DNA from 2 places in the Cutibacterium sp. LaCa_89 genome. Region 2 is predicted to be linked to the other one. Evidence: riboswitches for the same ligand, from Rfam matches in the RefSeq annotation. Region 2 holds a riboswitch; the other holds the start of a gene.
The links. A riboswitch is a leader RNA that binds a small molecule or an ion and turns the genes downstream of it on or off. The one in region 2 is predicted to bind thiamine pyrophosphate.
Positions count from the first base shown of each region.

Region 1: linked by a shared signal. The riboswitch ahead of thiM (hydroxyethylthiazole kinase) and the one ahead of ACP8LP_RS00720 (ECF transporter S component) in region 2 are both predicted to bind thiamine pyrophosphate.

Region 1 is NZ_CP190889.1:928,241-931,653, reverse strand. It holds gene ACP8LP_RS04360 (L-lactate dehydrogenase) at 1-151, opposite strand, end outside; gene thiE (thiamine phosphate synthase) at 250-897, opposite strand; gene thiM (hydroxyethylthiazole kinase) at 884-1,717, opposite strand; TPP riboswitch at 1,686-1,794, opposite strand; gene ACP8LP_RS04345 (serine hydrolase domain-containing protein) at 1,905-3,272, shown strand; gene ACP8LP_RS04340 (MFS transporter) at 3,277-3,413, opposite strand, start outside.
Region 2 is NZ_CP190889.1:171,631-175,043, reverse strand. It holds gene ACP8LP_RS00725 (ATP-binding cassette domain-containing protein) at 1-824, opposite strand, end outside; gene ACP8LP_RS00720 (ECF transporter S component) at 821-1,444, opposite strand; TPP riboswitch at 1,480-1,583, opposite strand; gene hrpB (ATP-dependent helicase HrpB) at 1,883-3,413, opposite strand, start outside.

The sequences.
Region 1 (3,413 bases), 760 kb from region 2:
CCTTGTCCTTGGCAATGTCGTATAGGGCAACGAGGTCGGCCGATCCGCGGATGAGGCAGGCGTAGGCCAGCGAGGAACCAACCGAACCGGCCCCGACGACGGAGATCTTGGAGGCGCGACGAGTGACGTCAGAAGTGCTCATGGCGCTCATCTTAGGGTGCCCTCGTGCCTGATTATGTACCATGCGCACCAGGGCCGCTCATCTGAACAAGATGCCAGTAGCACTGGGCGCTTGTGCACGCCCTGACGTCACCTCCCCTTCGCGCGGCGCCACGCCTGTGCGAGTTCCCGAGCACTGGACTCGGGATCGGCGCTTCGACAAATTGCCGAGACTACGCTGAGGCCGTCGCAACCCACCCGGGCTATATCCTGAGCGTCAGAGGCAGCGACGCCGCCAATGATGCACACCGGCCACGGGCTGACGTCGACGACTTCGCGTATCGCGGCTAGGCCGAGCTCGCCTGCTTCAGGTTTAGTCCCCGTGCCATGCAAAGCCCCAACACCCAAGTAATCGACGACGTCACGGCCATGAGACAGCGCAGCCTCCACATGGGCGGAGGTCTGCGCGGATAAGCCAATTAGCAGATCGTCCCCGAGAATCTCTCGAACTTGGGCGACCGGCATGTCGGACTGCCCGACATGGGCGCCGTCGGCTCCGATGTCGGCGACCAGATGCACCCGGTCGTCGATGATAAGGGGTACTCCACTGCACGCATCCTTCACCCGCCGTCCCAAGGTGACGAATTCGTCGTCGGGCAGGTCGTGGTCGCGGAATTGGACCAGAGTCACCCCGCCGGCGATAGCACGCCGCACGGTCTCGACGACCCTGTCTGGGCCGCCACATTGGGCGGTGTCTGTGACGAGGTACACCGAAAGATCGAAGTCAGGCCGTGACATCGCGAAGCCCTCCTCTCGCGCCGACTTCGTCGGGTGACACCAGGAACAGCTCGTCGATGAGAGCTTGAGCGAATCCGCCCGGGCCCACACTGCGATCTGCTGCTCGTTCGGCAGCTACGCACAGCATGGCGGTTGCGGATGTAGCGGCAATGAGGTGATCCTTCTGGACGCCTGCGAAGGCTGCTGTCAGAGCCCCTAGTGAGCATCCGACCCCGGTCACTCGCGCCATCCATTCATGCCCCGATGACACGGTTACGTGCCGGCGAGCGTCCACGATGTGATCGACGGGACCACTAATGGCGACCACGGTGCCGTATGTGCGCACGAGCTCAGCGGCGGATCTCAAGGCATCCTCGACGGTATCTCCGGCCTCCGGGCCTCGGGAAGACGCTCCCGTTCCAGCCAAGGTCAATACCTCGGAGGCATTCGCCCGGATGACGGCTGGAGCGCCGACGTGCAACGCGTCCAGCGCGACCTGGGTACGCCATGGCATCCCGACCCCCACCGGGTCGAGCACCCACGGCGTGTCACTACCTGCGGCGCCACGCGCGGCAACAACCATGGCCTCAGCGGTCTCCCGGTACGGGGTACCAACATTGACTAGCACGCCGTCAGCCACCGAGGCGAACCCTTCAGATTCTGAGGGGTTATCGACCATAGCGGGAACCGCCCCCGCAGCCAACAACACATTCGCGGTGAAATTGGCAACCACGATGTTCGTCAAGCACTGCACCAGCGGCTTGTCCCGACGCAGCCGCTCCACAGACTCCGACACCAGATTCGACAATTCAGTCATGTCAACCACTTCCTTCGCCGGCATTACCCGGACAGGTTCAGACGGTCGGTGCCATCACGACACCCTCTCAGCCCTTGTGGTGGGCTCCCGCGTTGTTGTGGTCCAATCTACTGCCACGATGCGCGCTGGCAACGCCGCACTCCTGTCTTCTAGGGCCAGCGGTGTCCGAATCCGCTCTACCAACCCACGTCTCAAGTGACACAATGCCGCCATGAATCCCCGTCTTAGCCCTGTCGTCGACGTTCTCAATGCTGCGTCGTCAGAAGCCGCCGGGAGTGGAACCTCGTTGTCCTGGGCAACCGTTGACGACAGTGAGGTGCGCTGTAACGACACCGACGATCGCGTCTACAGCATCGCGTCGATGTCGAAGTCGTTCACCGCTGCCAGCGTCCTTGGGATCTGTCACGGGCTGATCGACGTGGCTTCTCGACGGCCCGCTCTCGACGACACCCTCGGCAGGTGGATTCCGCAGCTTCAGGAGCCCATCGCCAACGCAACGATTCGTGACGCGTTGTCCATGTCTACCGGTCTACCACCGGACGATCCGTGGGCCGACCGTCAGCAGGCCATGGCACGCGAGGAGTTCGAGGCGCTGTTGGGTAAACCCTTCATCACGAACTTCGCGACGGGGACGGGGTACGCCTATTCCAACCTCGGTTACGCGATCCTGGGCCGCGTCGTCGAGTTGGCGACCGAGCGGCCATTCATCGACGTCGTCGAGGAAGACGTCATCCGTCGGTTGGGGATGACCGAATCCTTCCTCGACGTCACGCAAGTACCCGAGGGAAAGCTCGCCCCAGGCCTCGGCAGAGATGGCAGCGTCCAGCCCTTGCTTGGCTCCGGAACCTTCTCCCCCATCGGCGGCCTCATCTGCACCGCCAAGGATGTCGGGATCTGGGTGAGCCATTTCATCACCGCGTGGACCAGCGAGGACCATGGTTGGGACCAGGTCTTTCGCGACATGCAGCAAATGCAGCGGTATTTCACGACGTACGGCCCAGTCACCGAAGGGTACGGATATGGCCTGCACGTCGCTGTCACGGGGAAGGAACACATCGTCTACCACTGTGGCGGGTATCCAGGGTATGGATCGACGATGATGTGGCATCCGTCCTCCGGGGTCGGCGTCGTGGTGCTGGCGAATCAGACGTATCACCCGGCCATCCGCGTAACCTCCACGGCCCTCGACACCGTTGTTCCCGGGGTGGGCGACCTGCTGCTGCCCTCCGCGGCCAAGGATCGCAAGGCCTGTGATGCCGTCCATCCTTCGCCGATGAATCCCCAAGTCCGGCAGCATCTCGACGACGTCGAGAAGATCATTCGCAACTGGTCGGACGATCTGGTGGCTCAGGAGTGGAGCCCGACGATGGACATGGATCGTCCGTTGGATCAGCGCCGCAAGGATTTCGAGGACGTGGTCAAGGCCACCGGGGAATCCGCGGATGCCACGATCGACGTCGTCGAGATGACGCCGTATCGCTGGATCTGGCGTGTCGAGGGCCCCCTGGCTACCCGTCAGGTCACGGCTTCGGTTAACCCGTTGAGTCAGGTACAGGCCCTCGACGTCAGGATCGTTTGATAGGTCAGATCGTGTCGAGTGAGGTGCCGCGAGTTTCGCGGGCGAACATGTATGTCACACCGCCGATGACGAGCAGCCCGGTGAACAGGATGAACGCCGGGAAGACCGCGTCCAAGGTGACATTCTGTTTGACCGCAGATC
Region 2 (3,413 bases):
CGAAGCAGCACGTCGACAGACTGCGGACGGTGAGCATCGAGAGCGACGGCCCGAGCGACTGCCTCGCCGGGAGTAGCGGGGTGCCACGGCACTTCGGTGGGCTCGCGCGAGTCGAGGTAGTCCTCGAAATCCCAGATCCGTTTGAGGGTGCCGTGATCGGTCAACTCGACAACCTGGTCGAGGATCCCACGCCACTGGTCCGGATGGTGGTCGACGACGAAAACCGTCCGGTCGTGGGCCATCATGGCGACCTCGTCTCGAATCGCGCTGGCCGATTCCTCGTCGAGCATCGAGATCGGCTCGTCGAGGAGGAGCAGCCCGGGGTCGGTGGCCAGGATTCCGGCGATGACGAGACGTTGCATCTGCCCGCCCGACATCTTCGTGGTGGAGTGGTCACAGGGAATGGTGAACCGGGCACGGCGTCGGGAATCCTCGACGATCGGCCAGATCTCCTCGCGGGGAACGCGATGATTCTCCGGACCAAAGGCGATGTCACGTCCACAGGTCGCGGCAACGACAGAGTGGATCGGCTCCTGCTGCAGCAGACCGACGTTGTCGTCGCCCCACGTACTCACTTGGCCCGTCAGATCGTGACTCTCCTCCTCCAGCAACCCTCCGACGGCGTGCAGCAGGGTCGTTTTGCCAGCACCCGAAGGCCCTGTGACAAGCACCCTTGCGCCAGCAGGCAGGTGGAGGTCGATGGGCCCGAGGATGGGGGCGTCGCGGCCCGGGACGCCGACAGTCAACCCCTCGACATCCACTGGCACCGCCCGACGAGCGGAAACGTCGTCAACCTGGTCATTACGGGCCAAGACGTCAGTCATGACAGATTCCGCGCCGACGCCGTACTCCGCTTTCCGCCACGCAGTTCACGAGAAACCGCGAAGGGGTTGAGGGCACCAGCGGCCGCCAGGCCGCGGACGATACCCCACGCCAGCAGCCCGCCAAGCAGCGCTCCGGAGACGACCATGAGGATGAGGTAAACGACGGTGTCCCCGAAACGGAACATCGGGTAATAGGAAATACGTTCGTAAATACCCTCAGCGATACCGGTGAGAGCTCCGGCAACCATGGCGAGCTTCGGTCCAGCCTTGCGATAGGCGACGATGAGCAGACACAGCTCCATCGGCAGAGCCTGGATGAGACCCGAGATGAGGGTCCCGGCTCCCCACTGACTTCCGAGGGCGGCCTCAATGGATGCAGCGAGGACCTCCGCGAGAAGGGCCGCTCCGGGTTTGCGGACGATGAGGCCGGCGATGAGGGCGGGTAGAAACCAGATGCCGGCGAGAATGCCCTCGGCTGGCACATACACCGAGGACACCGGCTTGAGGAGGCTGTAGAGAGCGCCGTAACCGAGGAAGATGACACCGAAGGCCACCGCGATCATCACTGGGGTGACGATGTCAATGGTGCGATACCGCATGGCAGGTTTGTCGTTGGTCATGGAAATCCTTCCGTCCCTTCGGAAGGGGGCGCACATGCGCGAAGAGCCCGACTCCCTACGCCGGTCCTAACCGGTTCAGGTTCGAGGGTCTGGGCGGTGCCCACTCTCAGCATCCGATGATGCTCCCCTGTCGTTGAGAGCCATCGTAGTCGCGGTTGGCGGGAAGTCTCCACCCACAACGGGTTCGGCGATCCTTGCGCGGGGCTCGGAGGTCGTCGGGCGGGGCCCGTCGCCCGGACCCCGACGATGTCGGGTATTCCGCCTCCTGGTGAAAATCGGGGTCATGGACCCCCGTCGTGCCATCTCCCGTAGCAGCTTTCGCCATCAGAACCCCGATCTCCACAAGGTTGCGGGTGGACCGGGACGCGAAGGGACACGTTGCTTGGAAACAAGTCCTCAACTCCCGGACTCAGCGTGGGTGCTGGACTTGGCCCGCCGTCAGCTATGCCCCAACGCCCGATTCGTGCGCTTCGTGGGCATGGCCGTCAGTGGGTCCTCGGGCCAGGGATGTTTGGAATAACGTCCACGATTCTCCGCTCGCACCGAGGGGTAGACGTTGGCCCAGAAACTGGCGAGATCGTCTGTGACGGCCAACGGACGTCGGGCTGGGGACAACAGATGGAGCACCACCTTCACGCGGCCGTCACAGATCATCGGGCCGTCGGTCCACCCGAAACACTCCTGGAGCTTCACCGCGAGCACCGGAGCGGCGTCACTGCCGGGTTCCGGGTAGTCAACGCGGATTCGCGACCCGCTGGGGACCGTGATCGTCTCGGGGAGGGCCTCGTCAAGACGTGCCGATTGCTGCCACCCCAGCATCCTGCGTAGGCCAGAGGTGGCGTCACTCCCCTGCCCTGCGGCCAGGCCATCCAAGTCGAGCCATTCCTCGGCGCGAGAGAGCAGAGCCTCATCACTGGCGTCAGGCCAGGGGTCTCCGAGTACCCGGTGGGCCAGGGCGAGCCGACTCCTCAGGGACTCACCGTTCTTCGTCAGGCCTATAACCTCGAGCCCGCGGGATCTCACTTCTTCCAGCACCGCTTGACGGGCTTCATCACGCCCTGGCCGGACCGGGGTGCACGACAACTCGATGGCACCAAGCCGCGAAACGCGCCGACCGCGAGCCTTGCCGCCATTCCAGGTGACCGTGGTCTCGGTCGCGAGCATCGCCGAACCGGCATCCAGAGCCGCCGATTCCGCCAGCGGGACCGCTGCCCGGATGAGGGCGCCGCTCGTGACGCGAGAGGTTCGGGCAACGGCCAACCAGGGCTGCCCGAGCAACCCGGGTGGGCAGTTGCGGGGCAGTTCAACCCCAGTGCCACAAGCCAACAGATAGGACGATGACCCCTCACCACGGCTGCGAGCGATCCAACCTGGGCGAGCCAGGGAGACGACCGTGGCGACGGCATCATCGTCGGTGATGTTGGTGTCGGGGAAATCGTCAGTGAGACGCGAAAGCCGGTCAGCCTCGCGACGCCACACCCTCCCATCGGGGTGACGACCAGTCCGCAACTGGCGCCACTGCCCGACGAGGTCGACCTGTCCGTCGTCGAGGCCGAGCATGGCGACGATCTCGGCGCAGCGACGAGACCCGACAATCGGCGCGCCGTCGACCAGGGCCCTTGCTAGACGCGGGTCGACCGGAACCGTCGCGAGCTGACGCCCTCTGTCGGTGACTCGACCGTCAGCGTCAACAGCACCTAGGTCACGCAGTTCCTCCTCGGCCTCGGCCGCCCGGTCCTGTGGCAATAGGGTTGGTAGGGCCATGCCTTCGCCACGAGGAGAGCCCCAGACGGCCAGCGCCAGCAGCGGTGCCACAAGGTCGGCATGATCAACCTCGGGGGCCGGGTCGGCATCCATCCCAGACCAGTCCTGGGGCCGCAGGCTCCGCACCGCGACGCCAGGGCCGAGACGAGCTGCACGTCCGGCACGCTGAATTGCCGAGGCTCGAGATTCCCGGACTGTCACCAGG